DNA from 3 places in the Rhodospirillum sp. A1_3_36 genome. Region 1 is predicted to be linked to each of the others. Evidence: riboswitches for the same ligand, from Rfam matches in the RefSeq annotation. Region 1 holds a riboswitch; each other region holds the start of a gene.
The links. A riboswitch is a leader RNA that binds a small molecule or an ion and turns the genes downstream of it on or off. The one in region 1 is predicted to bind cobalamin.
Positions count from the first base shown of each region.

Region 2: it holds a riboswitch for cobalamin, as region 1 does, so the genes downstream of both, ACLIRY_RS25395 (ABC transporter substrate-binding protein) here and ACLIRY_RS14015 (DUF4198 domain-containing protein) in region 1, are expected to answer to the same signal.
Region 3: it holds a riboswitch for cobalamin, as region 1 does, so the genes downstream of both, ACLIRY_RS09130 (ribonucleoside-diphosphate reductase subunit alpha) here and ACLIRY_RS14015 (DUF4198 domain-containing protein) in region 1, are expected to answer to the same signal.

Region 1 is NZ_JBLAVB010000005.1:295,924-306,242, forward strand. It holds gene metZ (O-succinylhomoserine sulfhydrylase) at 1-594, shown strand, start outside; gene ACLIRY_RS13990 (MFS transporter) at 607-1,995, opposite strand; gene ACLIRY_RS13995 (energy-coupling factor ABC transporter ATP-binding protein) at 2,001-2,678, opposite strand; gene cbiQ (cobalt ECF transporter T component CbiQ) at 2,665-3,444, opposite strand; gene ACLIRY_RS14005 (cobalt ABC transporter permease) at 3,441-4,013, opposite strand; gene cbiM (cobalt transporter CbiM) at 4,054-4,686, opposite strand; gene ACLIRY_RS14015 (DUF4198 domain-containing protein) at 4,698-5,504, opposite strand; cobalamin riboswitch at 5,692-5,902, opposite strand; gene ACLIRY_RS14020 (NUDIX hydrolase) at 5,963-6,394, opposite strand; gene ACLIRY_RS14025 (adenylate/guanylate cyclase domain-containing protein) at 6,497-8,695, opposite strand; gene ACLIRY_RS14030 (hypothetical protein) at 9,198-9,623, shown strand; gene ACLIRY_RS14035 (ABC transporter substrate-binding protein) at 9,992-10,319, opposite strand, start outside.
Region 2 is NZ_JBLAVB010000035.1:2,328-12,646, reverse strand. It holds gene nikR (nickel-responsive transcriptional regulator NikR) at 1-109, shown strand, start outside; gene ACLIRY_RS25425 (ABC transporter ATP-binding protein) at 243-875, opposite strand; gene ACLIRY_RS25420 (ATP-binding cassette domain-containing protein) at 868-1,797, opposite strand; gene ACLIRY_RS25415 (ABC transporter permease) at 1,805-2,656, opposite strand; gene ACLIRY_RS25410 (ABC transporter permease) at 2,653-3,660, opposite strand; gene ACLIRY_RS25405 (ABC transporter substrate-binding protein) at 3,700-5,304, opposite strand; gene ACLIRY_RS25400 (PepSY-associated TM helix domain-containing protein) at 6,103-7,467, shown strand; cobalamin riboswitch at 7,596-7,799, shown strand; gene ACLIRY_RS25395 (ABC transporter substrate-binding protein) at 8,103-9,629, shown strand; gene ACLIRY_RS25390 (ABC transporter permease) at 9,626-10,319, shown strand, end outside.
Region 3 is NZ_JBLAVB010000003.1:328,903-339,221, forward strand. It holds gene ACLIRY_RS09090 (double zinc ribbon domain-containing protein) at 1-678, opposite strand, end outside; gene ACLIRY_RS09095 (methyltransferase domain-containing protein) at 752-1,690, shown strand; gene sfsA (DNA/RNA nuclease SfsA) at 1,837-2,556, shown strand; gene map (type I methionyl aminopeptidase) at 2,733-3,545, shown strand; gene radC (RadC family protein) at 3,560-4,309, shown strand; gene ACLIRY_RS09115 (hypothetical protein) at 4,317-4,502, shown strand; partial or broken gene ACLIRY_RS09120 (DUF3597 family protein) at 4,554-4,667, shown strand; gene ACLIRY_RS09125 (aspartate/glutamate racemase family protein) at 4,858-5,520, opposite strand; cobalamin riboswitch at 5,832-6,036, shown strand; gene ACLIRY_RS09130 (ribonucleoside-diphosphate reductase subunit alpha) at 6,165-8,048, shown strand; gene ACLIRY_RS09135 (ribonucleotide-diphosphate reductase subunit beta) at 8,063-9,148, shown strand; gene ACLIRY_RS09140 (CASTOR/POLLUX-related putative ion channel) at 9,332-10,319, opposite strand, start outside.

The DNA of each region.
Region 1 (10,319 bases):
GCCGATATCGTCTTCCACTCCACCACCAAATGGATCGACGGCCAAGGCCGCACCATGGGCGGCGCGATTCTCTGCGACAGCGCCTTCAACGACGATTTCCTGGGTCCCTTCCTGCGCCATACGGGACCTTGTCTCTCGCCGTTCAATGCCTGGGTGGCCTTGAAAGGTTTGGAAACTCTGGGGCTGCGGATGGAGCGCCATTGCGCCACGGCCCTGAAGCTGGCCAAGGTGATCGAAGCCCATCCCGCTGCGGCCAAAACCCTCTATCCGGGCCTGGAAAGCCACCCCCGTCACGCCCTGGCCATGTCTCAGATGTCCGCAGGCGGCGGCATCATCGCCCTGTCCCTCGCCGGAGGGCAGGCGAGCGCCTATCGCTTCCTGAACGCCCTCTCCATTGTCGATATTTCCAACAATCTGGGCGATGCCAAGTCCCTGGCCTGCCACCCCTGGACCACAACACACCAGCGGCTCAGCCCGGAAGACAAGATGGCTCAAGGCATCGACGCGGGTCTCGTGCGCGTCTCGGTCGGTCTGGAGGATCCCGAAGATCTGGTCGGCGATATCACCCAGGCCCTGGACGCTGCGGCGATATAACGCCAGGAGACCTTATCGGGTCGGCCAAACCGGATGATGTCCATCGATGACGAAGGGATGGGCATGGCGCACCGCCCCGTGGTGGTGCGGATGCACATGGGGCTCCGGCCCCTCCCATCCCTCGTGGTCATGCGGATGGTGCTCGTCATGCACATGGGGGTGTTCGTGGTCCTCTGCGGCATGGATGTGCTCCAGCACCAGACGATCCTCCCGAGGCCAAAGCCAAGCCGCCAACGAGAGACCAACACAGGCCACCCCCCCAACCATCCAGAAGGCCGCCTCCACCCCCAGGGCCCCCGCCAGCCATCCGCCCAGGGGATAGAGCACCAGCCAACAGAGATGGGACAGGGCGAACTGGGCGGAGAACACGGCGGGGCGGTCTCCGGCGGCACAAGACCGGCGGAGCAAGCGCCCCGCAGGCGTTTGTGCCAGCGATAGGCCCGCGCCCAATAGCGCCCAAACGGCCCCCAGGGTCACCATGGAGCCCAGGGCAAAGGGCGCCCCCCCCAACCCCGCGACCAAAAGCAAACCACCAGACAGCATGATCCGCCTCTCCGGAACGCGCTCCAGCAGGCGCGGCAGGGCCAAGGCCAGAACCATGGAGCCAATCCCAGCGCAGCCATAGGCCAGGGCCGTTTGCCCCTCTCCCAGGCCCAAGCGGTCCTGGACGATGACGACGGTGTTCACAATGACCATGGCGCTGGCGCTGGCCACCGTCACGTTCAGCGCCATGAGCCCGCGCAGGCGGGGGGTGCGGCGGAAGATCCCCAGGCCAAAGCTCAGGTTGGCCCGCCAGCCTCCGGTCCGTTCGGGCGCCCTGGCCCGGGGCAAAGTCAGACTGGCCACCAAGGCAGCAGAGCCGAGGAAGGCCAAGCCATTCAGAACAAACAGGTCGGACGATGCCAGAACCAGCAGGGCCAATCCGGCAAGAAGGGGACTGGCAAGCGCTTCCAGGTCCTGGGCCAGTCGGGACCAGGTGAGCGCCTTGGTATAGGTCTCTTCCTCGGTCAGGATGTCAGGGATGGTGGCCTGGAAGGTGGGCGTGAAGCCCGCCGAACAGGCGTTGACCAGGAAGACCAGCAGATAGATCTGCCAGATCGCATCGACGAAAGGCAGGCAAAGCACCATCGCCGCCCGCCCCAGGTCCAACGCCACCAACAGCCCTTTCCGGGGCAGACGGTGGGCAAAGGCGCCCACCACCGGGGCCAGGGTCACATAGGCCACCATTTTCAGTGCCAAAGCCGTACCCAGCACCACCCCGGCCCGCTCTCCGGCCAAATCGTGGGCGAGAAGGGCCAGCGCAATGGTGGTCAGCCCCGTGCCCATCAGGGCGATCACCTGGGCGGTAAAGAGCCGCCGGTAGGTGGCATTGGCGAAAGGAGAAGAGGACCGGAAGGACATGAGGTTTACGCGCCCTCGACCAGCAGACCCTCGCGCAGGTGGAGTGTCCGGGTAGCGACGGCCGCGCGAAACAGAGGGTCGTGCGACACCAGAATCATCGCCTGGGGCAGCTCCAACAGGATCTCCCGCAACCGCTCCGTGGTGGCCTCGTCCAGTGCCGTGGTGGGCTCATCGAGCAACAAGACGTCGGGCTCCATGGCCAACACCGTTGCCAGGGACACCAGCCGCTTCTCCCCCCCCGACAGGTGGTGCGTGACCCGGTCACGGAAAGACTCCAGCCGCAACAGAGCCAGGGTTCGCTCGACGACCTCCAGGGCTTCCTCCCGGGACTTGCCCAGGTTCAGGGGACCGAAGGCCACGTCCTCAGCCACGGTGGGGCAAAAGAGTTGGTCGTCGGGATCCTGGAAGACATAACCCGCCCGGCGGCGCACCTCGTGAAAATCGGCCTCCTCCCGCCGGTCCTGACCGAAGGCGCGGATGGTCCCCTCCAGGGGACGGATCAGCCCCACCAAACAGCGCATCAGGGTGGACTTGCCTGCGCCGTTGGGTCCGGCCAGGGCCAACCGCTCCCCCGGATAGAGGGCGAAGGTCACCCCCCTCAAAACCGCTGGACGGCCCGGGTAGGCAACTTGAAGGGCGACCGTTTGAAGCAAGGCCTCGGGCAGGGGCTCAGAGGGGGACAAGGTGCAGCTCCCAAAGAATGAGGACGAACAAAAGCACCCCGAAACCCAGGGCGAACAGGGCGTCCCGAAGCCGAAAGGCGAAACGATCCAACAGGACGAAGCGCCCCGTAAACCCTCGGCATTTCATGGCCTCCAGGATCCGCTCGGACCGCTCCAGGGACCGGACCAACAGCATGCCAATCAGATAGCCGAAGGTCCGATAGGTATGGCGGGAATTGCTCGGCCGAAACCCCCGGCATTTCATGGCCGCGCGCATGCGGGCATATTCGTCCTGAATGACGTCGATGTAGCGGACCGTGAACAGCAACAGGTGGACCAGGGTGGCCGGGACTTTCAGGCGGGCCAAAGCATGACCCAGGGTGGTGGGGTCCATCCCCCCCACCAGGGCCATCAGGGCCAGAACAACGGCATTGGCCTTCAAGCCGATCTCTGCGGTGCGCATCAACCCCTCCCGGGAGGCGGATAGACCGAAGAGCGAAAACACCGGCTCCCCGGGTAGGGTAAAGGGCAGAAGAACAAGCATGAAGATGATAAAACTGTCCATCATCACCATGCGCTTGAGGGTCCGCAGAGGGGGCAACCCCGATTGAAAGAGGAGCAGCAGGGCCATCCCCACCCCCGCTGACAGGGCGGACAGGGAGGAAAGCGATAGGATCACCAAGGCGAAGGCGGGGGCCGCCAGGACGCGAATGCGGGGATCGAGGGAGCCAAGGCTCCCTCTCCCCCCTCCCTGGCGGCCCCCACCTTGACCAAAAAGGTCACTCATGGAGCCGTCGACAAGCGACGCCGGGCCATCAGGTAGAACACCACGCCAACAAGGCCCAGAATATAGCCCAGCCCTCCCAGGATGGACTGGATATCATGCTTCTCCTTGTAGGCCGTGATCTCCCGACGCAGGGGGCGCACCTCCTGCTTGACAGCTTCGGAGACCAGGGCCGCGATCTCGGCGGGGACGACCCCGCCACCGGACGCCACCGGAATGTCCGATGGTTCGCCGGATGCCGTGGCGGGTGCGGACATGGCACCGCCCCCCCCACCGGTCAGCCCCTTGGGCAGATCGGCAGCCACGACGGTGAACCGGGCCACATGCCCCGCCCCCAGGTCGGCGACGAAGTGGTGGTCAACTGCCTCCGTCGGGGTAAAGGTGAAGAAGCCATCGCCGTCCGTCCGGGTTTCCCCCAGCTTGCGGCCTGCGGGGTCGAAGACCTCCACCAGAGTATCCTTGGCCATGTCGCCGTTGGAAAAGCCCACCTCGCCTTCCAAATTCTGGCCGGAGGCATAGGCCGACGCGATGACCTTATGGGCCCGGGCGGGGGCCACGGTGAGGAGGGACATCAGACAGATCCCCACCAAAACGCTAAACAGACGCATGATTTCAGGCCTTTCCCAGGGTTGGCACGCCGCCAACAAGGGTCTGAAACAGGTCTGGTTTCACCCGCCCGATCAGCAGCACCGCAGCCCCACAAATCAAACCTTCGATGATCATCACCGGAATATGGGCGAGCACCACCAACCGAGCCGCCGTCAGGAACTCCTGCCCCGAAGCCAGAAGGACCAGGGCGACCATGAGCGCGGTGAGCAGAATCGCCCCGGCCCCGGCTGCCGCCCCCGCCACCATGGCCACCTTGGGATTGGGCGACAGGGCCCACCGCCGGAACAGAAGGCCGACGATCACCGCAGGCAACGCAATGTTCAGGGTGTTCACCCCCAAGACCATCAGACCCCCAAAGCCAAAAAATACGGCCTGGAGCAGCAAGCCAACGAACAGGGCGGGAAAGGCCACCCACCCCAGGACCAGACCAGCGAGGCCATTCATGATTAAGTGCACACTGGATGGTCCAATGGGAACATTGACCAGCGAGGCCACAAAGAACGTCGCGGCCAGCACACCAGCGGTAGGGACCTTCTCCATGGTCAAGTCCTTCAGACCCCGGATTATTCCCCCGGCAGTGAGCACGGCGCCCCCGATCACCACTGGATTGCTCAGGGCCCCATCAACAATATGCATGACCTCTCTCCCTATTCCGCTGTGGTGTTGGTGATATCATGGGCCCGGATCCACAGGACAGCGTCCTGGGACAGCTCCTTGCCCTCGTATTCCTTATCCGGTCCCGTTCCGAGAGCAGCAAAACCCCAGAACCCCGCCGTAGGGATACCAAAGGTGAAATACCCCTGGTCATCGGTCAGGGCCACCACCGATCCCCCCGGCGGTGGAGCCGCAACGGGGATGCCCGCCTTGTCTTCCCCCGCTTGGGGTTCGGCGGCCATGAATTCCACTTCGATTTCCGCACCGGGTACGGGCTTGCCCTCGCTCAACACCTGGCCCGTGAAGGTCGATCCGGCCAGGATGTTGGTGGGTTTGTTCAAGGGGCGGATTTCGGTTTTCAGCCCCTGCGTCTCCATCCAATCCGTCGGCAGTTCACTCAAGTTCACATAGGCCTTTGTGATTTGCTGGATGTAGATGTCTTCGCTGGGCTCCAGATAGGGAGACGGCACCGCGACCAGCACATAGTCACCGGCCCGGCGCACCGGCAGGCTTGCCCGAAAGGCCTGGGCCGTGTTGGAGGCTCCCTGGAAGGTCATGGGTTCCAGACTGTCCTTCAAGTCGATTTTCTTGCCCCGGTGCACGGCGTACAGGTCCAAAAGCGGCCCCATGTCCATGGCATGACCGTTTTCGAAGGGATGCCAGAAGATCAGTCCCAGGGGTAAGTCTCCGGGTTTGGACGGATTGACCTCCGGCGTATGGATCAGTTGGAAATGGGCGTCGGCCCGCGATGCGAGCAGCCCGGCGGCGAGGACTGCCACCAGCGTAAAAGTCTTCTTCAAGTCGTCTCTCCCAAAGAGATCGCCGGGCAAGGCCTCGGGCGAACCTGTTGAAAGGACGGACGGGGATTTGGCGTGTTGGAACGGGAGGGGGATCGAATAGAAGCCGCCGGGTTCCGTGACGCCAGACGCTCACCCCGGCGTCCGGTCGGAAGAAGCCCAAAGGATGATCCCCCATATGGAGCAATCCCCTTCAAACTCCATCGACGGCAGGTCTCCTGGCTCACGGGTCATGGTCCTCGCGCCGCCTTCCCGGGATATCCCAGTGGCATTCTGGCGCGGTCTCACCGCTCACAGTTGCGGGGGCAGCCACGGAATGGGTCCCTGATGGGTACGCCTCACCGTGTTCCCTTTTAATTCCCTACGCTTTGCGCTTGGAAACCATCGATGCCCCAAGAAAGCCACGTCCCACCGATGAAGTCAAGACAGGGCAGCAGGTCGTGGTGCAGTCACGGCCGCCCCTAAAAGGCCAAGCCGCCGATGGAGGGGATGGTGTCCTCCACCACCCGATCCAGCCCCAGACAGGTGGGCTCAGGCAAAGCGTCCGGGTTGAACCACCCCGCTTCCAGAGCATCATCCGCAGCCCGGGGCTCGCCGGACTCGTAAGCGCAAGCGACCGGAATGAGGATCCAATGGGAGCTCGGGGTGCCGCTCTCGCCTTCGGACCGCTGCTCCAGGGGAGGCAGGAGATGGACGGCCCGGGCACGAACACCGGTCTCTTCCAACAACTCCCGCTCCGCAGCTTCGGCCAGCCCCTCTCCCCGCTTCACGCCTCCTCCGGGAAAGCCCCAGGTCCCCGCCTGGGGCGGGTTCGCACGGCGGGCTAAAAGGACTTCTCCATCCCGCCAAACGACGGCGAGCACCCCGACCAGGGGTCCGTCTCTTTCGACCACGCCCATTTCCTTCCTCAATCAGATCTCCGCCCGAGGCCCCCCCTGGACGATGAGGCATCTTGCCCGGGTCCGATCCGACTTCCAAGCCCTTTCGAAGGCCTTTCAAGACAGGTCGGTTCGCCGCCGCAAACCCCAATCCGGCACAGCCTTGTGGGAAGGAACCACTCCCTCCCCCAAAGCCGCCAATCTGGTCCGGTAAAAGGCAGAGAGAGGGTCTCCTGGCCGCTCCAGTTCCAGAGCAACGAAGTCCTCCAGGACGACAGGGGCCGGACGACCATCTCCCAGGCTCGCAATCAGGGCATTCCACCGCTCGACCCAGGCGATATCCGCCTCGGACAGCACCCGTCCCATAAGGCCAAGACCGGGACGTCGCCCCTCCAACGTGTACAGGGGCAGCGGTGTAAAGAGGCCTTGGGGGTTGATGCGATCGACCAGACGGACCACCAGGTGGGACGAAACCCGCTCCGCTACAGCGCCACTGATGAGCAGAAAAGTGCCGTAAAACTTGTTCACTCGTTCCATGCGGGCCGCGGAATTGACTGTGGCACCCACGGCCGAATAATTGACCCGGTCCGAACTGCCCAGGTTGCCGACCACGGCTTCGCCCAAGTGAAGGCCGATCCGGGTCAGCATGGTCCTCTCCCCCCTGGCCGCCAGCGTCAGATTAAAGCGGTCGATCCGCTCCCGCATGTCCAAAGCGGCCAGACAGGCAGACAGGGGGTGATCGGGCTGATCCTGGGGCGCGTTCCAAAAGGCCATGGACCCGTCACCAATGAACTTGTCGACCACCCCGCCATGGTCCACCACCGCAGCCGTGACCTGTTCAAAATAGGCCGAGGTGAGACGCATCAGATCCTCCGGCACCATGGTGTCAGCGAGTGCCGTATAGTTCTGGACGTCGGAGAACAGAACCGTCAATTCCCGCCTCTCCCCGCCCAAGGTGAAAGCGCCCCGTCCGGCGATGATTTGCCGGACCAGCGTCTTGGGCACATAAAGGCCAAAGGTGCGCAGGGAGCCCTTCATGGCCTCCATCGCTTCGGCCAGGGAGTGGACCTCGCGAACGAATGTCCGCACATCGGGCATTCCATCCAGGTCTAGCCCCCGGATGCGGTCCGCGTCTTCCGCCAACAGGGACAATGCCCGGGAAACCCGACGGGAGATCATGTAAGACAGGGGGATGCCCAGGGCTAACACGAACAGGGCGAACAAAAGGCTGTTGCGCCGCATGACATCCAGATGAGCGGTAAAATCACTCATCGGTGCAGCGACGCCGATATAGAGGTTTCGCCCTTCACTCACCGAGACCAGCGCCGCCCGGGCCAAATAGAGCGTGCCACCGGGTGGCGTGAATTGGGAGACCGTTCCCCCCATGGTCGTCACCGCCCGGAACAGTTCCCCCGTCACGGGATCCCCTGTCTCGTCGGCCAGCAGAGGCGCCATCTCCCGATCCCCCGATTGGCTGACTTCCAGAAGGCGCTCCATATCCGGTGTCGCAACCACGGCCCCCTCGGGCGTGAAGACAGCGATTCGAGCGTTCGGAGAGACGGACTGTCGCCCGAGGAACCGAGACAATCCCCCCAGAGTGATATCGACGCCGAAAACCCCTATTGGGGCACCATCGGGCCCCGGATCCAAGGCATTGGCCATGGTAATCCCCGGCTCCCGCAGACTGGAAAAGACATAAAGATCGGTGACGATCACCCCTTTCCGGTGCAGAGCTTCCCCATACCAGGGACGTTTTCGGGGATCGTAGGACACGGACCCGTCCACGCGCACCGAGATCTGTTGCCCCTCAGCATTCAGGAAGGCCCAGTTCTGTCTGCGGTTGCGGCCCAGACCGGTGATGGAGCGCTCAATGAACCGGGCCTCCGCTGGGGCGTCGTGGACAGCGCGAACCCGTCCGGTCGGTTCTTTCAAATTGATCACTTGATAGAACCGACCATCCGCGAACCCCACATAGGTGGAATAGAGCTCGGGCGCCCGCTCCAGGGCAGACATCATAAACCTGCGGATGGGAAGAAGCCCCACATCCTGGGGCCGCTGAGTAACCGTGGGAACAGCCACCCCCAGTTCGGCGACAAGAACCGCCGGGGACAAGACAGCCGCGACACGACCCGCCGTCTTGTCGGACACCTCGCTCAGCAATTGGCTTGCGGTTTTTTCCGCAGCCTCCGTCGATTCCCGATAGGCGTAGACGGCCAAGGCGACGGCGACCACAGTGGTGGCCGCAACAAGAATTGTAAACAGGTTCACCGACAAGGGAATGCGCTGCAGCCCCCTTTTCTTCCGATCGCTCACCATTGCATCCCCTTGTCCAAAGCGCAACGTTTGGACCGGATCCATCACTACCGGCTTTCGTTCGCCTGTTCCCCAGTCAATGCTCGCTTTTGTTTTCTGGAACCTATCGGTTCAAAGTATCCAATGGATGCCCCGCCCCCTTGGCCCAAATTTTTATTTATGAGCAAACGATCCAAACGCCACTTTCATCCTTGGTTTGGATCGATGGGTTAGGATAGGCTCCCTCACAGGCAATGCAACCATATCGTTTCGCCTCCCTATCCCATTTTCCGCGACCGGACCCTTTGGACGCAATCCAATTTATATACATTCGCGGTCAGAGCCTTTCGCTTCAAACCGCATAAACATTCTTCCGATTCGAAGGATTCAAAAAACCAGATAACTGGATCGCGACAAGGGGCTGGACGAAAAGCAGAGCGACACCGATGATAATCTCAATCACCTCGCCCAAGGCCCTATTCTTTCTATCCCTTCACCTTTCAGGAGCACCATGTTTCTCGATCGGATGACAGAAACCCAAAAGCGCGGCTTCCTCAACTTGGCGAACCGGGTCATTTTGGCCGACTGGCTTGTCCCTCCGGACGAGGAGGCCAAGCTGATGGAGATTGCCCAAGAACTGGGTTCAACGGTGACCGTGGATGCGAAATCCCTGTGGAGCCACGTCGACCTGACCCCCTTCCACACGGTACAAATCCGCAATTTGCTGATTTTCGAGCTGTATCTGGTGGCCGAAGCCGACAATTCCATCTGCCGAGGCGAAGCCCTGGTCATCGACAACGTGGCCCAGGAGCTTGGCATCCCGCCCGACAGCAGAGAGGCTCTGCGCATTTTAGCCCATGAGCAGCATGTGGTGGATCGGGCCAAATTGGATCAGAAGGATCAAAAGACGCACCGAGAGAGGCTGCTGGCCAAGTTGGGGTTTCCAACCTAACACCAAGCGGCGCGGGTTGAAACCCACGCCGCCTTTCTTGCGTTCAAACGCCACGCAGGCTTTTACGCGCCATAAGGCGCGGCGGCCACTTGGCCGCTTCCGCGGCGCGGGTTGAAACCCACGCCGCTTTTCTTGCGTTCAAACGCCACGCAGGCTTTTACGCGCCATAAGGCGCGGCGGCCACTTGGCCGCTTCCAAGGTGTGGTGAGTCAAACTCACCGCACCTTGGTATAACAGGGTGCGGAAAAACTCTTTTGCCGTCATTCCCGCGCACAGGGGACTCCAGGGTGGAGACAACGGACCTATGCGATTGACGCGATCTGAGCAGACGTCACAGACCTGAGCTGTCAGGGTGATCCCGTTTCCCTCTAACTCCCGAAACGCCGCGCCCATTCGGCTTCAAGACGCGACATCCAACTGGGATGGGGCTCAGGCAAGGGCACGCCACGGGCGCTTTGGGATAGGGTCGCCTCCCCCAATGAGAGCGAATCGAAACGATACCGATCCTCAGAGTCCAGACGATCCATGGACAGCACGGTGTCGTCGCCCCAATAGGTGGGATCCTGCTTGCGCAGTTGGGCTTCGGGAGACAGCAGGAAATTAGCCACCACCATGGCACCCTCTTTAGCCTCAGCATTAAAGGGAATCGCCACAAAATGGGTATTGCCGATCGTTCCGCCTTCCAGAACGAAAGTC
Region 2 (10,319 bases), on a different contig from region 1:
GCGCCATGGAATGTTGAATGCGGTCCAGGTCGAGCGGCGCTTGACGGATGGGCACAGCCATGACGGACAATCCTCCCGTCTTCACGTCCATAACCGCCCTAAAACCTGATCGGAGCCGGTTCCCGCTCGGCGCTCCCCATCACGGCTTGACCAGCGACAGCGCGGATTGCGGGAATGCAGGGTGTTTCCGCCCCGGTTTTTGGATTGTGCCGTCCATGGCTCGTCCGTTTGCCGTCCGTCTGTCAGACCGGCCGCAGCGTCCCATCGACCAATGCGACCGTCCGTGCTTCGATGGCCTTGAGTAGCGGCGCGTCATGCGAGATGGCGACAATAACAAATCCCCTCTCTTTCGCCGTCTCCATCAACGCCCGCCAGAGAAGCGCTTGATTGAGGGCGTCATGCATGGCGGTCAGCTCATCGGCGATGAGAACCTTCAGGCCCGGTAGCAGGCTTCGCACGACGGCGACGCGTTGAAGTTCGCCGCCCGACAACTCGTGGGGAAACCGGTCCATCCAATCCCCGGCGATGCCGAAACGGTCCAGGATCCCGGGGTTGGGACGCCAGCCCTCCGTGAGAATTCGGCGGATGCGCCAGCGTGGATCGACGGCGGTTTCGGCGTGCTGGAAGACGACCTGGACGGGCGACGGACCCCCTTGCGGGATTGGGTGGCCATCGAGCAGAACCTGGCCTCCGACGGGTTGGATATAGCCGCCGAGAATGCGGGCAAGGGTCGTCTTGCCTCGACCGGAGGGGCCTTGGATGCCGAGAAGGTCGCCGGTCCGGATCGAAAGGGACGCACCATCAAGCACGCGCTTCCCATCCCGCTTCCAGGAATGAACGAGATCCCGGGCTTCGAAAAGGACGTCTTCAGGCACAATGACACCGTGCTTTCATGCCCGGTCCCGGGGTCCACGGGGGTGGGATCCGGTGGCACGGATCGATGGCGGATCCACAGGCGCCGAGGAATCCGCATCCCATGTCCCGTCCCCTGTCCTTTTGGTCCGGATTTCCGCTGGATCCGGGGGCGGCGTTGAAGCCATTTTCGGGCAAGGCGGCCCACAGGGCCTTGCTGTAGGGGTGCCTGGGGCCCGTCTCGCGGATCATCGCGCCTGGAGCGATTTCGACGGTGCGGCCATTGTGAAGCACGGTGACGGTATCGGCGACGGGCAGGACGGCGGAAAGGTCGTGGCTGATGACGAGCACGGCCCGGCCCTCGTCGGCGAGGCGTCGCAGGAGCGTCAAGGCCACGGACCGAACCGTGGGATCGAGGCCGCTTGTCGGCTCGTCGGCGATCAACAGGTCGGCTTGGGCCATGGTGGCGATGGCCGTCAACACGCGTCGCGCCATCCCTCCGGAAAGCTGGTGGGGGAAAAGGGCCATCGCCTCGCGCTCCAGGCCATAGCGCGCGAATTCATGGGCCACGGCATCGCGGCTTGGATCCCGGCCCGCAGCGCGGGCGCCCCATCCCACTTGGCGGCCCGCCGACGCCGTGGGATCAAGCCATGTCACCGATTGGGGAACCAGCACCATGCGGCGTCCGCGGAGCCTCTTCTGCAAGCGGGTATCGAGGACTTGTCCCTCGAAGGTCAACCGCCCCTCCTGGCGGGCGTTTCGTGGCAGAATCCCTAGAACCGCATGGGCGAGCAGGCTTTTCCCACCGCCGCTTTGACCGATCATGGCGACGAGTTGGCCCGGTTGGACGGTGACGTCGACACCATCCAAGACGGTCAGGTCCCGTCGGCGCAGCAGGCCTTGGTAGCGTGAAAAAGAAACGGACAGGTTCTCCACGTTCAGCATCGCGCGGTTACTCCTGCATGCGCCGGGGGTCGAGGGTCAGTCGCACTCCCGCAGCCACGCGCTCGAAGGTTAGCACCATCGTCAGCAGCGCCAATCCGGGCAGAACACCGAGCCACCACAGTCCCGCCGACAAATAGCGCAGGGATTCCGCGAGCAAAATGCCGACCGCGGGCTTATGGGGCTCCAGGCCGAAGCCAAGGAAGGTCATCGCCGCTTCATGCAGAATGGCATGGGGAAACAGAAGAATACCGCCGACCAGGGCCTGGGGCAGGATGTGCGGGGTCACATGCCGCACCGCTACGGAGAGGCGGGACAGGCCAAGTCGCCGGGCGACGGCCACGTAGTCGGCGGCGAGAACACCACGGACCTCGGCGCGAACCAGGCGGGCCAGGCCGGGCCAATGGGAAAAGACGATGGCGATGATCACGCCCTTGGTTCCGCCCCCGATGGCGAAGGACACAAGGACGAGGAGAACCAGATGGGGCAGGGCGAGGGTCATGTCGATGAGCCCGCCAATCACCGCGTCCAGCCGCCGGTCGAGCGCGGCGGCGATTCCCAGTGTCGCGGCCAACAGGGTCGCGAGCCCCGCCGACATCAAACCGACCTGGAGGCTGACGGCCAACCCCTTGATCGTGCGTGTCAGCATGTCGCGGCCAAGGGGATCCGTTCCAAAGGGATGCGCCAGATCGGGCGGGAGAGACCGCTCCGACAGATGACTGCGCAGACCGTCGTCGGGCAGCGTCGCGGCGGCAATGGCGATCCCGGCGAGGACCGCCAGGGCGATCGCGGTGCTCGCCATTGTTCGCCCCTGGGTGCCGCCGGAGGCGGTGAGGGTCACACCGCTGGAGGAGGTCGTCATGATGCCAAGTCTCCGGAAGACATCCTCTGGCGGGGATCGAGGACGCGATAGAGGATGTCCGCGATCGTATTGCCGACGAATACGAAGACTGCGGCGAACAGGGCGACCCCCAGCAGCAGGGGCGCGTCACCCCGCGTGCCTGCCAGAACCGTGGCCTGCCCCAGGCCGGGATAAGCGAAAACGCTCTCGGCGAGGACCGAGCCGCCAAACAGTTCGCCGAAGTGGGCGAACTGGATGGTCACCGCAGGCAGGGCCGCATTGCGCGAGGCATGACGGAGCGCCACCGCCAGCCGCCCGAGTCCCTGGGCGAAAGCCAGGGTCGCGTAGTCGCTGGCCATGACCTCGCGCACCTTGTCACGGGTATGGAGGGTGATCTGGCCGACGCCAAGGAGTGAGAGGGTTACCGCGGGGAGGATCAGGTGGCGCAGGCGCTCGGTGACGGTCACCGCCGCCTCCGGGACGCCCGGCGGTCCTGCGCAGCAGAAGGGCGCCCAGCCGAGTTGCACCGAAAACACCACGAGAAGCAGGATCGCCGCCCAGAAGATCGGTGTCGAAACGAGGATGAACGCATAGGCGCGGATCACCCGATCCAGCACGGACCCTTCGAATGCGCCGGCCAGCAGTCCGAGACCATATCCGAGCGCGCCTGCCACCACCCAGGCCAGGGCCATGAGGGCCAGGGAGGCGGCGACGCGGTCGGCCAGAACGTCCGCCACGGGTCGGGAGAAGATCATCGACTGGCCGAAATCTCCCTCCGCCAGGTTCACCACCCATGTTCCAAAGCGGTCCATTGGCGGTTGGTCCAGACCCCATTTCTCCGCGATCAAGGCCTGTTGCTCGGGTCCAACCCGGTGCATGCGGTCGCCAACATAGGCGCGCACCGGGTCGATGGGGGATAACGACAGCAGCGTGAACGCGACGACCGTCACCACGGGCAGAAGGATGGTGAGGCGGATGAGCCGCAAGGCGATGAACCGGCTCCAATAGCCTCTCAATCCCGTCATTTCAGGTCTCGTTTCCGCCGCGATCCAACTCCGTTGACGCTACTCGCAGGTCCACCGCCAATCTTCCAGATTGTAGGTGATGGGAAAGCCGTGCCCATGCGGTTCGATCTGACGAGGTCCGATGTCGAGGCATTTCGAGACGAAATAGACGTGGTCGATATTCACGAGCCATGTCCAGGCGGCGTCTCCCTTCATGCCATACCCCGTTTCGCCGTCCCAGGCGGCCTTTTTCCATTCGGGGAGGAGATCGTCCAGGGTGGGGGAGGCGAGACCTTCGGCGAAATGGGCCTTGACGGTTGGGTTGTCGTACAGGCCCGTGTTGAACCACCACCCCCCTTCCGCGTCGGTGCCGACGTAGAGGTTGTAGGTTTCGAAGGGATCGTGACTGCCCGCGCCAAAGACGACGATGTTGGAGTGCATCTTGGGCTTGATCTCGTCCCAGCTCTTGCCGAGAACATCGACGGCGATGCCCAGCGGGCGGATCATGTCGGCGCTCGCCAGGGCCAGGGCCTGACGGGTCGTATCCGAGGCGGAGTAATAGATCGCGATCCGGGCCTTGATCCCGTTCTTTTCGAGAATGCCATCGGTGCCGGGCGTCCATCCCCCGTCCTTCAGGATCCGTTTGGCCTCTTCCGGATTGGCGTCGGGCAGGCGGTGGTCCGGATTGTCCCAGGGCAGATCGTCGGCCGGGCCGTAGGCTGGCCGTCCAAAACCGTTCAGAACCGCCTCCGCCAGGGCTTGGCGGTCAATGGCGATGTCGATGGCCTTTCGGATCGCCGGGTCGGAGGTGACGGTGTTGCCGATCCTGGCTCCGGTGGCCGTGGTCTTTCCCGTATCGGGCACCATGGGGAAGGTGAGACCACGGTTGTCGACGGTTTTCGCTGACAGGCGGACCATCCCCTCGGGGACCTCTCCCCCGGCGAGGGCATTGGACACTGCGGCGACGTCGAGCTGTCCGGTCCGCGCTGCTGCATAGCTGGTGTCGTCGCCGGTGAACAGGAAGGTGACTTTCTCGAAGGCGGGTTTCGTTCCGTAATAGTAGGGATTGGGTTCGGTGATCGCCTGCTCCCCTTCCGTCCAGGAGACCAGTCGGAAGGGGCCGGAGCCGATGGGCGCCCGACCATAGTCATCTCCGTAGGCATGCGCGGGTATGATGCCGAGAACGGCCAGGGTGTTCAGGAAGGTGATGCGAGGCGACGTCAGTTCGAAGGTGACGGTCAGGTCATCCACGGCCTTGACCGCCACCAGTTCGGTGAGGTCCAGCACCGATCCGGCCTTCTTAGCGGATTCGTAGGTGAAGGCGACGTCCTGAGCCGTCAGTGGTTGGCCGTCTGAGAACTTGGCGTCGGAGCGGATCGTCACGGTCCAGGTCTTGCGGTCGTCGGAGACACGCCAATCCGTCGCCAGGTCGCCAATCATACGCAAGTCGGCATCACGCTTAAGCAGGGTCGATTGAAACAGGGGATAGCCATATTCACCCCACCCCAAGGTGGGATCGAAGCCATTCGACGGCTCGCCATGGACGGCCAGGATCAATTCCGTCTTGGGCGCGGTGAAGGCCGACGAAAGAGGCGCCGATACGGCCAAGGTTGTCAGGCCAAGCGCTGAAAGGATTGTGATCACCCGCCCTTTTTCGTTGAGCATCCGCATAAATATCCCCTCGCTTGTCGGTGTAGATTCCGGTGCCTCGTAGTGTCGGTATGAAGTTTTAGAATAAACATCATACGATTGGGCGCGTCAACACGTGCCGAGAGCGAGGAAAGGGGAGGGGGTGGTCGTGATATACCGTGGGTCTCCAGCCTTGTTCGTGGGCAACGTGTCCATCTCGACGCAAGGAGGCGCGAAAAGGCTTTACTTGGCCCTGGATGTACCAACTTTAGTAAAATCTAATTAATATCGAATTTGTCCGTGGTCTCTGTCCACTACAGAGATTCCCCTCAAAGAATTGAAGGGAATGTGATAGCTCCATTACATGGATGTTCGGACCACCCATTCGGTGAGTGGAAAGAGGGCGGCTTTTAGCTTCCTCTTGATCCTCTCCCTCGCCTTGAGACTGGTTGGCCCCATGGCGGGGACTCCGGCACGGGATGGGTATGTCGGGATCTGTGTCGGCACGGAAATCCTATATGTTCCGTTGGCCAGCCTGGATAACGCTGATCCGGAGAGGGCAAGGGAAAAGCGCTCTCCCGAAAGCACTCCCTGCCCCTGGTTCGCCCATTTTCATGGTCTCGTGGTCTCCGCTGGCGTTCCCCTGGCTTTCTGGTGGACGGAGTGGGACTCCGCTTTCCCCAGGCCTTGGGGAGAGACAAAGGGTCAGCGGACCGCTCCTCGATCCTTCCAAGCAAGAGCACCGCCGTTCGGGCCTGGGTTTTCCTAAAACCGCCCTTTTTTGTGCACTGACCTCGAGGAGGTTGGTGCCAATGCTCTTGCTTGGAAAATGAAATGAACGAAATTGCTTCTGACGCCCGGACACCGTCGGCGCTGTACCGCGCCATCTGGCGGTGGCATTTTTACGCGGGCCTGATTGTGCTGCCCGTCATGATTCTGATGGCCGCGACGGGTGCGCTCTATCTTTACAAGGACGAGATCAACGATCTGGTCCTCCATGACCTGCGTTTGGTCACGCCGGAGACAAGCGCCCCCTTGGCGCCCTCGGTCCTGGCGGCGCGCGCCCTCGAGGCCCATCCGGGAGAGGTCAAGGCTTACATGCCACCGGCGGCGCCCGACCGGTCGGCCCAGGTTAAGATCCTCGGAAAGGACGGCCTCAAGGACAGCGTCTTCGTCAATCCCTATAGCGGTCAGGTGTTGGGCAGTGATTGGGATGGCGGGGCGGCGGGGTCCGAAGCGATGTGGATCATCCGCAAACTGCACAGCCTGGAATACGTGGGCTGGTTGGGCAATCGGCTGGTTGAGGCGGTCGCCGGATGGGCTGTCCTGCTGACGGCCACGGGATTGTATCTGTGGTGGCCCAGGGGGCGGAAAGGGGGCGTTCTGCTTCCCCGAAAGACCTCTGGCCGTCCCTTCTGGCGAGACTTGCACGCCGTTACCGGACTGTACACCGCAGGGTTCATCCTGTTTTTGGCCATGACGGGACTGCCCTGGTCCGGTGTTTGGGGCAAATGGTTTTACGACCTGTCCTACGCGATTGGAATCGGTATGCCCGATGGGTACTGGTCGAACTACCCCAAGTCGACGGTTCCCATGGCGGATGCGGTGGATCGGGCCCCTTGGATCCTGGAGCGACAGCCCATGCCCCTGTCCGGGGCCAGTGGGGGCGTGCCTGCGGGGCTGGATCAGGTGGTCGCCACGGTGGAGGCTCGGGGTATCCATCCCGGGTATTCCCTGTCCATGCCCAAGGGGCCGGAGGGGGTCTTCACCGCATCGGTTTATCCCGACGACATCACCCAGGAACGGGTGATCCACCTGGACCAGTACACCGGCAAGGTTCTCTACGATCTGGGCTTGAATGATCTGGGGACACTCGGGCGGGCCGCCGAATGGGGGATCAGCATTCACATGGGACAGGCTTTTGGGCCCCTGAACCAGGGTGTTCTTCTCATCGCCTGCCTGTCGATGATCGCCCTGTCGATCTTCGGGATCATGGCCTGGTGGAAGCGGCGTCCAAAGGGGGCCTTGGGCGCTCCCCGGTATGGGCGCGGCTTTCGGGTTCCCTTGGTGGTCGTGGCTCTTTGCTGCGCTTCGGCGATCCTGTTTCCACTCGTCGGACTCTCCATGGCCGTCTTCGCGGTGATCGAGCTTCTGATCAGCCTCCGGTCTCGGCGACGCCTGGCGACAGCGGTTTCATGATCTTGGCGTGATCTTGGAAGGCCTCCGTCCCGTTACCAGCGGGACGGAGGCCCCGGGCCGACCGACCGGTCGGGGAGAGATGAGCCCAAGTGGTCTCATGAAGGCTTGACAGCGTTCTTCCCCTCGGTCAGCTTATTTGGCGTTATGGTTCCCCAGGTGGCACTTCATCTGGGGCTAAGAGGGAAGCCGGTGAAACACCGGCGCCGCCCCCGCGACTGTAAGCGGAGAGCCGCCGTCCCATTCATGTCACTGATGCCGAACCGGCGTTGGGAAGACGGAACGGAAGCCACGACCCGCGAGCCAGGAGACCTGCCGTGACATCACGCAACCATCCTCGGGCGGGGTGCTCCGGTGGATCGTCGGCTCCGGTAGGGTGATTGTGCGCCCGAACTCCGTGCATGATGGTCTGACTGTCTCCCCTCCCACCGGATCCCGGAGGGGGAGACCCGATGACCGTCCTCAGCACCGCCGACAAAGTGCCCATCCATGATTTCGACCGCCAGGGTCTTGGACCCGTTTCCCTTCGGAAGTGGATTCTGGAGAGTACGCGGCTTCTTAGTGCTAGTGTGACGTTATAACATCACTTATAAGAACGAGTCTCAACAAACCCCATGGGAATGGAGGGTTGCTTTACCATGCTGAAACGCCTTGTTTCGTCGGTGGCCTTGACCGGCGCGCTCTTGCTGTCAAACGGCGCCGCCCAGGCGGAGGACCGGGTCCTGACCGTCGCCGCGCCTTTCGAGCTGATCAGTGTTGATCCCGCCAAGAAGGGCTACATTTTCTCGCGCATGGGGGTCGCGGAAACTCTGCTGACCGTGGACGAGAAGGCGCGGCCCATGCCACTGCTCGCCACCGAATGGAGCCAGTCCGCAGACCATCTGACTTGGCGGTTCAAGGTCCGCGAGGGGGTCACCTTTCACGATGGCACACCCATGACCGTCGACACCGTGGCTGCGGCCCTGAATTGGGCTCTGGCCAAGCCGGGTATCCTGGGCAAGGCGCCCGTCACTGCCATCGCTGCGGATGGGGATTCCGTGGTGTTCACGCTCTCTGAACCGTTCTCCCTGCTGCCCGCTGCCCTGGCCAATTACACGACGATCATTCTCGCGCCCGCCTCCTACCAGGACGATGGGACCGTGGATCGGGTGATCGCCACCGGCCCGTTCAAGGTCACCAATGTGGCTCCGCCCCAGAAGATGGAAGCGGCGCGCAATGACGCCTATTGGGGCGAGAAGGCCAAGATCGAGACCGTCGCTTATCTGTCCGTGGTGCGGGGCGAAACCCGTGCCCTGATGGCCGAAAGCGGAGACGCCCAACTGGTCTTTGTCCTGGATCCGGCGAGCATGGAGCGTTTGAAGCGGTCCGACCGGATGGAGGTGCGCGCGGTTCCGATTCCCCGGACCGTGACCCTGAAGGTGAACGCAGGTCATCCCTTCCTGTCCGACAAACGCGCTCGCCAAGCTTTGTCCATGGCCATCAATCGGCCCGGAATCGCCACGGCGGTCCTGCGTGATCCGGGCGCCGCAGCGGGCCAATTGCTGCCGCCGACATTGGGGATCTGGCATCAGGATGCCTTGCCTCCCCTGGCTTACGATCCCGAGGGAGCCAAGGCCCTGTTGACGGATCTCGGCTGGACCCCGGGCGAAGACGGCATTCTGGTTCGCGATGGCCAGCCCTTCGAGATCTCTCTGCGCACCTTCGCCGATCGGCCCGAACTGCCCATTTTCGCCACCGCGATCCAGGCTCAGTTCCGTGAGGTGGGCATCGACTTGACGGTGAATGTCGGGAACTCCAGCGAGATTCCGTCCGGCCACCAGGACGGCACGCTGGATTTGGGTCTGATGGCCCGCAACTTCTCCCTCGTTCCCAACCCCTTGGGGACCCTGCTCCAGGATTTCGGTCCCGGTGGCGGTGATTGGGGCGCCATGAACTGGTCCAATGCCGCGATCTCCGAGGCGATGGACCGACTGGCCACGGAAACGGGCGATGTCGATCCCGCCAAGGACCGGGCGACCATCACCTCCATCCTGCAGGACGACCTGCCGGTGATCCCCATCACCTGGTACCAGCTCACCGCCGCCGTTAACAGCGGACTGAAGGGTGTCGTCCTCGATCCTTTCGAGCTGTCCTACCACCTCGACGACGTGGAATGGGTCGAATGAAGGCGATCCTGTTCCGTCGTGTTGTTCAGGCCTGCCTTGTCGCCCTCGTGGTCGGAGGCCTGACCTTCATTCTCACCCATGCCTTGCCTGGAAACATGGCGTTCCGCATCGCCGCGATGCGCTATGGGTATGACATGGTCGATGCCAACGCGGCGGAGGCCGTTCGCCAGGAGCTGGGACTGGATCGCTCCCTGATCATCGCCTTCCTGGACTGGCTGTGGGATCTGATCCGCCTGGATTTGGGACAATCTATGGTCACCGGAATTCCGGTTCTGAAGGAGGTTCTGCACGAGGCCGGGCATACGGCCTCCCTCGCCGTTGGCGCCGTTTTGGTCTCCCTGGTGATCGGACCGCCCTTAGGCCTGTTGGCAGGACGGCGTCCGGGAGGATGGGTTGATCGCATCAGTTTGCTGTTGGCGACCGTGCTACGGACCCTTCCGCAGTTCGCCATCGGCTTGGTTCTGATCGTTCTCCTTTCCGTGGAACTTGGCCTGTTTCCGGCGGCTGGCCATGGCACCCTGGGCCATTGGGTTCTGCCAACCCTGACCCTGGGCTTGGGGCTGGCGGCGGTGTCCAGCCGGATCGCGCGTAACGCCGCCCGGGATGTTGCGCGCAGCCCCTTTTTCGCCTTCGCGCGCGTCAAGGGCCTGAGCGAGCGGGAGGTCTGGCGGCTGCATGGATTGCGCAACG
Region 3 (10,319 bases), on a different contig from region 1:
GGCGCATTCATTCAGGGTCGCTCCCGTGGTCATGACGTCGTCCACCAGAATGACGGGTCGCCCCTCCACCTGCTCCGGCTTGGTCATGGCGAAGGCGCCCCGGACGTTACTCCACCGCCCCGTTTGGCCTTTGTGGCCCTGGCTGGCTGTGGCTCGGGAGCGGACCAATGCCAGGGGGCGGTGCTCCAGCCCTTCGATCCGGGCAAGGGACTGGGAGAGCAGGGCGGCCTGATTGTAGCGGCGGTGCCACAGGCGGCGGGGGTGCAGGGGCACCGGGACGAGAACCGGGCTGTCGGTGATCAGCTCCGCTCCGGCCCGGCTCATCCAGCGGGCGAAGGCAGGGGCCGCGTCTGTCCGGTCGGCATGTTTGAACCGAAGGATCAGCGGTTTGGAGCCCTCGTCGTAGATCCAAACCGCGCGTGCCCGGGAAAAGGCCGGGGGATCGCCAAGGCAATCGGCGCAGAGGGTGCCCGGGCCACTGAGGCCGCCGACGGGGAAGGGATGGCCGCATTGCTCGCAATAGGGACGGGTCAAGTGGGTGATCCCGGAAAAACAGTCGGGGCAGAGGGCGCCTGGATCAGATACCAGAGTCCCGCACCCCAGACAGCGGGGCGGTAAGGCCATGTCCAGCAGGGTCCGGCCAAGGTCGCGCAGGGGAGCGGGGAGGGGAAGGGGCATGGCCGGGAAAATCTCCGGGTGAAGACGGAAAAGGGATTATCGGGCAGGGCTCCCATGATCTATACCAGAGCCCATGACCGATAGCATGACCGTCTTCGACCGCCAGGTCGTCCGCCACCACCGGGACCGGGCCGCGCCCGGCCTGGACGGCTTCGATTTCCTTTTTGCCGAATCCGCCGAGCGTCTGGTGGACCGCCTGGATGATATCACCCGGCGGTTTCCCCTGACCCTGGACTTGGGCTGTCACGGCGGCGAGGTCGCCCGCGCGCTTGAGATGAATGCCCAGAAGCGCCGGGGCGGCGTGGAAACCCTGCTGCAATGCGATCTTTCCCCAGGAATGGCGGCGAGGGCGGCGGACCAAGCGGAGAGCGGGCGGGCGTCGATGGTCACGGCCAGTTTCTGCGCTGACGAGGAATGGTTGCCCCTGCGTCCGGGAAGCCTGGACATGGTGCTGTCGAACCTCTCCCTCCATTGGGTCAATGATCTGCCGGGCGCCTTGACCCAGGTGCGTCGGGCGCTCAAACCCGATGGCCTGTTCCTGGGCTGCATGTTTGGCGCCCATACCCTGTATGAACTGCGGGACTGCCTGGCGGAGACGGAAATCGAGCTGGAGGGTGGCCTGTCCCCGCGGACGAGCCCGTTTGCGGATGTGCGGGATGCGGGCAACCTGCTGACCCGGGCGGGCTTTGCTTTGCCGACGGTGGATTCCGAACCGGTTACCGTGATGTATTCCAGTCCCCTGAAACTGTTGACCGACCTGCGGGGCATGGGAGAGACCAACGCCGTTCTCGAACGCCGTAAGGGCTTCACCCGGCGGGAAACCCTGATGCGGGCTTTGGCCCTTTACCAGGAACGGTTCGGAGATTCCGAGGGGCGGGTTCCGGCGACCTTCAACCTCGTTACCATGACCGCTTGGGCGCCGGACGCCAGCCAGCCCAAACCGGCGGCCCGGGGCTCTGGCCAAGTGAACCTGACACAGGTGTTCGAGGGCGATGGCGCCCCCAAGACATGAGATCAAAGTGTCGACCCTAAACCGGAATCGATTTAGGGCCGACAATTCGATTTCGATTCAACAAGGTGAGCATCGAGTGGACCGGAAAACCGGGGCCCAGTTCTCCGGTCCATTCGATGCTCTTTAACAGGCTCAAGGACGGATTCATGCTCTTCCCCACCCCATTGATCGGCGGAACACTGGTCAAGCGGTACAAGCGATTCCTCACCGACGTGGTGCTCGACGACGGGACGGAGACCACGGCCCATTGCGCCAATTCCGGATCCATGCTGTCGGTCAATACGCCCGGTTCCCGAGTCTGGCTGTCCAAAAGCGACAACCCCAAGCGGAAGCTCGCCTACACCTGGGAGATCATCCAGATCGGCGAGGCCATGGTGGGTGTGAACACGGGCACGCCCAATGCCGTGGTGGCCGAAGCCATCGCCGAGGGCAAGGTGCCCGAGCTGGTTGGCTATCCCAGCGTTCGGCGGGAAGTGAAATACGGCAAGAATTCCCGCATCGACGTGTTGTTGGAGGACCCCGAGGGGGGGAAACCGCTCTGCTATGTCGAAGTGAAAAACGTCACCATGAAGCGCGACCCGGAATGGACCGCGCCGGTGGAGTTCCCCGATGGGGTCACCAGCCGGGGGGCCAAGCATTTGGTGGAATTGGCCGATATGGTGGCCGAGGGACACCGGGCGGTGATGGTCTATCTGGTTCAGCGCACCGATGGCGGGTCCGTCACCATGGCCCGGGATATCGATCCCGCTTACGCCGACGGCCTGAACGAGGCCCTTGAAAAGGGTGTCGAGGTGATCTGTCTGGGATGTGCCGTGGACCCGGCAAAGGGAGTTTGGGTGGATCGACCCCTGTCTTTGGCCCTTTAGGGCGGTCAAAAGGGACAAGGAAACGCGGTCGGGGGCTTGTTTCGCGACCGTCTCCTCCCTACAACCATTAGGGTGGAAATGTTCATTTCCCCCTCGTCAACCGGATGGCTTCCCCCCATATTTGGGAAACGCCCGCCGTCTGTTCTTCATTCGCGTAGCAAGTGGACTCCCATTCCATGACTCAAGCCGCCCAGCGTGCCCACCAGATCACCCTTCACGGAGAGGAGGGGTTCGAGGGTATGCGCCGCGCAGGCCGATTGGCCGCTGAAACCCTGGATATGATCGCACCCCATGTGCTTCCGGGGGTGACCACGGATGAACTGGATCGGCTTTGTGCCGAATTCGTTGCCGACCATGGGGCTGTTTCGGCGCCCTTGAATTACCGGGGCTTCCCGAAGTCCATCTGCACTTCGGTCAACCATGTGGTCTGCCATGGCATTCCCAGCCCGGACAAGATTTTGCGGGATGGTGATATCGTGAATATCGATGTGACGCCGATCCTGGATGGTTGGCATGGGGACAGCAGCCGCATGTATTACGCGGGCGAGCCCAAGGTGAAGGCCCGCCGTCTGGTGGAAGCGACCTATGAATGTTTGATGCGCGGCATCAAGGTCGTGCGCCCCGGCGCCACCCTTGGCGACATTGGCCATGTCATTCAGACCTACGCGGAAGGGTTGAAATATTCTGTGGTGAGAGACTTTTGTGGCCATGGCATCGGCACAGTGTTTCACACACCGCCCAATGTCATGCATTATGGTCGTCCGGGCCAGGGATTGCCCCTGCGGGAAGGGATGATCTTCACCATCGAACCGATGATCAATGCTGGACGGCATGACACCAAGATTTTGGCGGACAACTGGACGGCTGTGACCAAGGACAAGTCTCTGTCCGCCCAGTTCGAGCATACCATTGGTGTGACCAAGGATGGCTGCGAGATCTTCACCTTGTCGCCCAGGGGGTGGCATTGTCCTCCCTACGAGGGTGTGTGACCGGCTAAAGACCCATGGACGACGAAAAGGCGCCCGAATCCCAGAAGCTGGATTCCCAGAAACCCGAGCCCCGGAAAAAAGACGGGGCGGGTGCCAAGGCCCACTATTCCGGTCATCGGGCGCGGTTACGGGAACGTTTTCTGGCCAATCCCGACGCTCTTCCCGACTATGAATTGCTGGAACTCCTGCTGTTCCAGGCCCATCCCCGGGGCGATGTGAAACCCCTGGCCAAGGCCCTGTTGGCCGAGTTCAAAACCTACGCCGGGGTGATCACGGCGACGCCAGAGGCGTTGACCCGGGTAGAAGGCGTGGGGGAGGCCGCCGTGGCCGCCCTGAAAACGGCGGAGGTCTCAGCCACCCGCCTTCTCAAAAGCAAAGTGATGAACCAGCCGATCCTCGGGTCTTGGGAGCGGCTGCTGGACTATTGCCACGCCGCCATGGATCACCGGCCAACGGAGCAATTCCGCCTGCTGTTCCTGGACAACCGCAACCGCCTGATTGCCGACGAGTTGCAGCAGAAGGGCACGGTGAACCACACGCCAGTGTACCCTCGGGAGGTGGCGCGTCGGGCTTTGGAGTTGCATGCCTGTGCGGTGATCATGGTGCATAACCACCCCTCTGGCGACCCGACGCCTTCGGCGGCGGACCAGGATATGACGCTGAGCGTGCGCGATGCCTTGCGGGCCGTTGGCGTGGGGCTGCACGACCATGTGATCGTGTCCAAGGGCGGGCATCTGTCGTTTCGGTCACAGGGGTTGTTTTAAAGGAGATATGGGGGCGCTGCCCCCTTATCCCCGCTGGGAGGCGGCGGCCTCCCAGACCCTCCAATCCGTAGGACGCTACTTTCCCAGCCCGCGCCCGATGGCATTGGCCATGCCGATCGTCGAGCGGATTGCCATCGTTGTTCATGTCCAGCATGTCACCGAGACTGCCCAACAGGCTTCCGCCTCCGGATGAACTTCCGCCGCCGAACAGCTCACCGACCAGACCGCCCAAGCCACCGCTTTGTTGTCCACTGTCGCCGAGGAATTAGCCAAGGAACTGGGCTATACCGGTGCCTTGGGTGGCTGCGCGGAAATGAATATCTGGCTGCACAAGGCGGTCATGGCCGAATTGGCCAAGAATGGAGGGCAATCAGTCCCCCACTGGGGCCGAAAGGCCCCAGACCTCGGGCTCTTAATTTGTAAAAGAAAAATGGGGGTTTGGGGGCATTTGCCCCCAAATGGGTTTGGGCAATCGCCCAAAAAAGACCAGACACGGTCATGTACCGTGGACATGCAAATCATGCAAGCGGCGCGGGGGGCATCCGGTGCTATTCGGGCGGCGATAGGTATAGTGACAGGCTGTCCACGCAGGGTTCCGGGCTGGTCATCACGGGCACGGCTGTCTGTTCCGCCAGGATGGGGCGTAGGTGCATCATGGAGGCCTGGGCGAGAATGACCAGGTCGCAGGTGGTGGCCAACGTCAGGGCGGCATCGGTGACGATGGCGTCATGGGTGGCCCGGTCGCCGCTGAGAATGGCCTGGAAGGCGTCACCCTTCAGGCAATGTTCGATCTCTATTTCGCGACCCTGGGCCCGGGCATGGTCGCGCAACAGGGTGGTGCTTGGGCCAACGGTGCTTGAGGCCGTGCAGACCACGCCGATTCGTTTGCCCAATCCCACAGCCTGTTCGGCCATGGCGTCATCAATCTTGATGATGGGAATGGACACCATCTGGCGCGCCACGTTCACCGCTGGAGAGGTGGAGGAGCAGGTGAAGACGATCAGGTCCGCTCCGGTACTCTCCGCTTGGGTGACATGGGTGCAGACGCGCCGAACGATGTCCGGCGATTCCCCTTTTGTCAGCAGGTCCTGGATCAGGCTCTCGTCTACGATGTAGAAGGCTGAAAGCCCTGGGTAACGGGTGGCCAACAGGCCCTTGAACATATCCACCAGGAAGGATCCTGTGTGCAGGAAGGCCAATCTTTTGCCCATAACCTCTCTCTCTTTGATGATAGCGACCGAGCGCCTACGACCGGTTCGGGGCGCGATGGGGCAGCCCGGTCTGAGCGTACAACGGGGGACTCCGTCCTGACACGATAATGGTGGGGGGGATCCGTCCGGCGGGGATATGGCCAAGGAAATCGGTGTTGGGGGAAGGGGGCGGCGCGATGACGCTGGGGCAGACAAATAATCTCCTTGTCAAAGGGGCGTTTTTCGACCAAATACCCCTCCCCGCGCAGGCTCCATCTGGGCACGCGGGGAGGTAGGTGCTCTTCGGCCTTGACAGAGTCGGGTCCTTCGATCAGCTTATCTGGTGTTATGGTTCCCCAGAGAACACAGGATCTGGGGCTAAGAGGGAAGCCGGTGGAACACCGGCGCCGCCCCCGCGACTGTAAGCGGAGAGCCGCCGTCCCCTTCATGTCACTGGCACCCATCGGGGTGCTGGGAAGACGGGATGGAAGCGATGACCCGCAAGCCAGGAGACCTGCCGTGACGCCATTCAACTATCCTCGGGCGGGGTGCTCCGGTGGATCGTCGGCTCCGGTCAGGCTGTGTTCGGCCTGAAACCTGCGCGTGATGGTCTATCCCATTCCCCTGCCGCTTCCGGAGGGGAAGACCCGATGACTGCCACCACCATGACCCCGGCACCCATCCACGATTTTGACGGACAGGGGAATCTGGTTCCGATCACGACCCGGGACCGGGATTCGACGTCCCTATCCTTTCGGCGACGCCCGAGTCCCGCCGAGTTGTGCCTGGACCGCTCGCGGGATGACAAGCTGACCCCCTTCGGCAAGGCCACGCTCGCTGACCGCTATCTGTTGGCGGGGGAGGGGGTCCAGGACATGTTCGCCCGGGTCGCCTGTGCCTTCGCCGACGACCTGGCCCATGCCCAGCGCCTCTATGACGCCATGTCCAATCTGTGGTTCATGCCCTCCACCCCCATCCTGAGCAATGGCGGCACCACCCGGGGCCTGCCCATCTCCTGCTTCCTCAATGCCGTGCCCGACAGCCTGGAAGGCATCATGTCCACCTGGAACGAGAACGTGGCCCTGGCGTCGAATGGGGGGGGAATCGGCACCTATTGGGGGGAGGTGCGCTCTATTGGCGAAACGGTGAAGGGCAATGGCGCCACTTCGGGCATCATTCCTTTCGTTCGGGTCATGGACAGCCTGACGCTTGCCATCTCCCAGGGGTCACTCCGCCGGGGGTCGGCTGCGGTCTATCTGGATGTGCACCATCCGGAAATCGAGGAGTTTCTGGAGATCCGCAAACCGTCGGGGGACTTCAATCGCAAAAGCCTGAACCTCCACCACGCCATTGCCATCACCGACGCCTTCATGGAGGCCGTCCGGGAGGACAAACCCTTTGGTCTGCGCAGTCCTAAGACCGGCGCGGTCCTGCGCGAGGTGAGTGCCCGCCAGCTCTGGCAGAGGATCCTGGATGTGCGATTGCAGACCGGCGAGCCCTATTTGTTGTTCACCGACAGGGTCAACAACGCCTTGCCCAAGCACCAAAGGGATTTGGGGTTGCGGGTCCATTCCTCCAATCTTTGCGCGGAAATCACCCTGCCGACCGGGCGCGACCACCTGGGCAAGGAGCGCACGGCGGTTTGCTGTCTGTCCTCCTTGAATATCGAGACCTGGGACGAGTGGTCCGGGAATGATCAGGTGATCGAGGATGTGCTGCGCTTCCTCGACAATGTGCTGTCCGAGTTCATCGAGACGGCGCCCGATTCCATGGACAAGGCGGCCTATGCGGCTTTGCGCGAACGCTCCGTCGGTTTGGGGGTGATGGGCTTCCATTCCTTCCTCCAGGCCCGGGGCATTCCCTTCGAGGGGGCGATGGCCAAGGTCTGGAACAAGCGGATCTTCACCCAGATTCGCCGGGCGGCCGATGCCGCTTCCGTTCTGTTGGCCGACGAGCGCGGATCCTGTCCCGATGCGGCGGAACGGGGCATCCGTGCCCGCTTCTCCCACAAGCTGGCCATCGCCCCGACGGCGAGCATTTCCATCATTTGCGGTGGGACCAGCGCCTGTATCGAGCCCATCCCAGCCAATATCTACACCCACAAGACGCTCTCTGGCTCGTTTACGGTACGCAATCCCCATCTTCAGGCCCTGCTGGAGGAGAAGGGGGCCGATACCCCGGAGGTCTGGACCTCGATCCTGGAACACGAAGGCTCTGTCCAGCATTTGGAGGTGTTGAGCGACGACGAGAAGGCCGTCTACCGCACGGCCTTCGAGGTTGACCAGCGCTGGATTATCGAACTGGCCGCCGACCGGGCACCCCTGATCTGCCAGAGCCAATCCATCAACCTCTACCTGCCCGGCGATATCCACAAATGGGACCTGCATATGCTCCATTGGAGCGCCTGGGAGAAGGGATTGAAGAGCCTCTATTACTGCCGCTCCAAGTCGGTGCGCCGGGCTGCTTTCGCTGGATCGGGAGAGGGCGAGATGGCTATCCATGCGCCCAGTGAGCGGACCGATTACGACGAATGCCTGGCCTGTCAGTGAAGGAAGCGGAAGAAATGCCTTATGCGACCATGAACCCCCTGGATCTGATCAACACCGGCAAGGTGGGGCTGCTGGATGGCTCCGGGGCCTATAACGTCGACCGCTATCCCTGGGCCTACGAATATTGGAAGAAGCAACAGCAGGTCCATTGGATGGGCGAGGAAATCCCGCTGGGGGAGGACCTGAAGGACTGGGCTTCGGCCCGGGTCAGTGACCAGGAACGGAACCTTCTGACCCAGATTTTCCGCTTCTTCACCCAGTCGGATGTGGAGGTCAGCGACAATTACCTGAAGCGCTATATGCCGATTTTCCAACCCCTGGAAATCCAGATGATGATGGCGGCCTTCACCAATATCGAAACCATCCACATCGACGCCTATGCCCTGTTGCTCAAGACCCTGGGCATGCCGCAAACGGAGTTTGAGGCTTTCCACGATTATGCGGCCATGCGCGACAAGGCGGATTACATGCATAGCTTCGGGGTGGAGACGGTGGCCGACGTCTCGCGCACCTTGGCCATGTTCGGGGCTTTCACCGAGGGCATGGCCCTGTTCGCCAGCTTCGCCATGCTGCTGAATTTTCCCCGCCACAACAAGATGAAGGGCATGGGCCAGATCGTCACCTGGTCGGTGCGCGACGAAAGCCTCCATTGCGAGGGAATCATCCGCCTGTTTCACGCCTGGAACCAGGAAACCGGTGCCCTGACCAAGGCCGTCAAGGACGATATCCTGGACGTGGCGAAAACCATGGTCGGTTTAGAGGAGCGCTTCGTCGATCTGGCCTTTGAACTGGGCGCCGTGGAGGGGATGACGGCAGAGGATATTCGCTCCTATGTGCACTACATCTGCGATTGGCGGCTGACCCAATTGCGTTTGCCGGTGCTCTACGGCCACTTCCGCCAGACGGAAGGGGGGTACGAGCAGATCAAGCCCCATCCGCTGCCCTGGCTGGTGGAAATCCTCAACGGTGTCGAACATGCCAATTTCTTCGAGCAGCGGGCGACAGAGTATTCCAAGGGTGCCACCCAAGGATCCTGGGAAGGCGCTGATGGTGTCTGGGCTGCCTTCGACGCCCATCTAAAGCGGGCCATCCCGCTTTAGATGGGCGTGATGACTTGGGCACCGGCTTTGTTCTTAAGAACGCGATTTTTTGGGCGATTGCCCAAGCCCATTTGGGGGCTAATGCCCCCAAACCCCCATTTTCTTTAGCTCGGGGTCTGGGGCCTTTCGGCCCCAGACTCGCCAAAGAGGGGGGGGACGGGGCAAAGCCCTGTGTTGAGTCCCCTAACCTGACCGCCATTTGATATCGAGCGCGACGACGATCACCCGGTCCGTTTCGGTCAGGGTGTAGAGCCCCTCTCGCGGCGGGTTGATAAGGATCTCCGGGGGGGCGTTCTCCCGATACAGGGCCAGGCCGAGGGCGATTTCTGATCGGGCTCGGGCGCGGTCCATCAGGTCGGAGAAATCCACCGTCTCGCCCGGATGGACATAGGCCTTGGCTGGCTTCAGGTAGATTTCCTGGCCCTTGGCCGAGAGGAATTCGGTGACGATGACGCGCAGAATATTGTTTTCGGCGATGCGGATCAGCAGAAGGCTGACCACGTCCGGCGAGACAATCAGCTCTGGCCGCAGGGTGCCGCCCACCCGCCGTTCCATCAACCGGGCGTTCGAGGCGTCAACCATCTCCGCCACAACATGCAGGTCCGGATGGGTTTGACCCGCCGCAGCGAGGCTGTCGAGCAGGATCAGCCCCATGATCACCCGGGCGTCCGGGTCTTCGATTCCCCCGCTTTGGTCTGAGAGCAAAACCACCGTGTCGGCGTCGGCTACCAGATCCACCAAATGGCGCCGCCGCAGCCAGGGCCGGTTGAGGAAGGTCAGCTCCAGGTTCTGCGGTGCCTTGGGCAGGTCCGTTGCGATCAGCTCGGCCATGCTCTCCGGCGGCAGATTGCCGATCACGGTCACGGAGCCGCCGGTTTCGCCCCCATCCTGCATATGCTCGTCAAAGTTCGACAGGATGGCCGGGATGTTCTTGTTCCATCCGAGAATGACGATCGTCCGCGCCGTCCTTGGGCCCTCTTCCGGAACATCGGGCAGGGTGAGCGTCGGCGTGGGACGCAGGGGGCCGATGGGCGCCGCTTTCGGTGGGCCGAGGAGGATGACCCGCTCCTGGGGTTCGATCAGCCGATCATCGGGTGGGTTGATGTCGGGGATCAGGACCTCCCGGTCGTCCAACTCAAGGACGTCGCAGACGCCAAGCGGGATGGAGTCC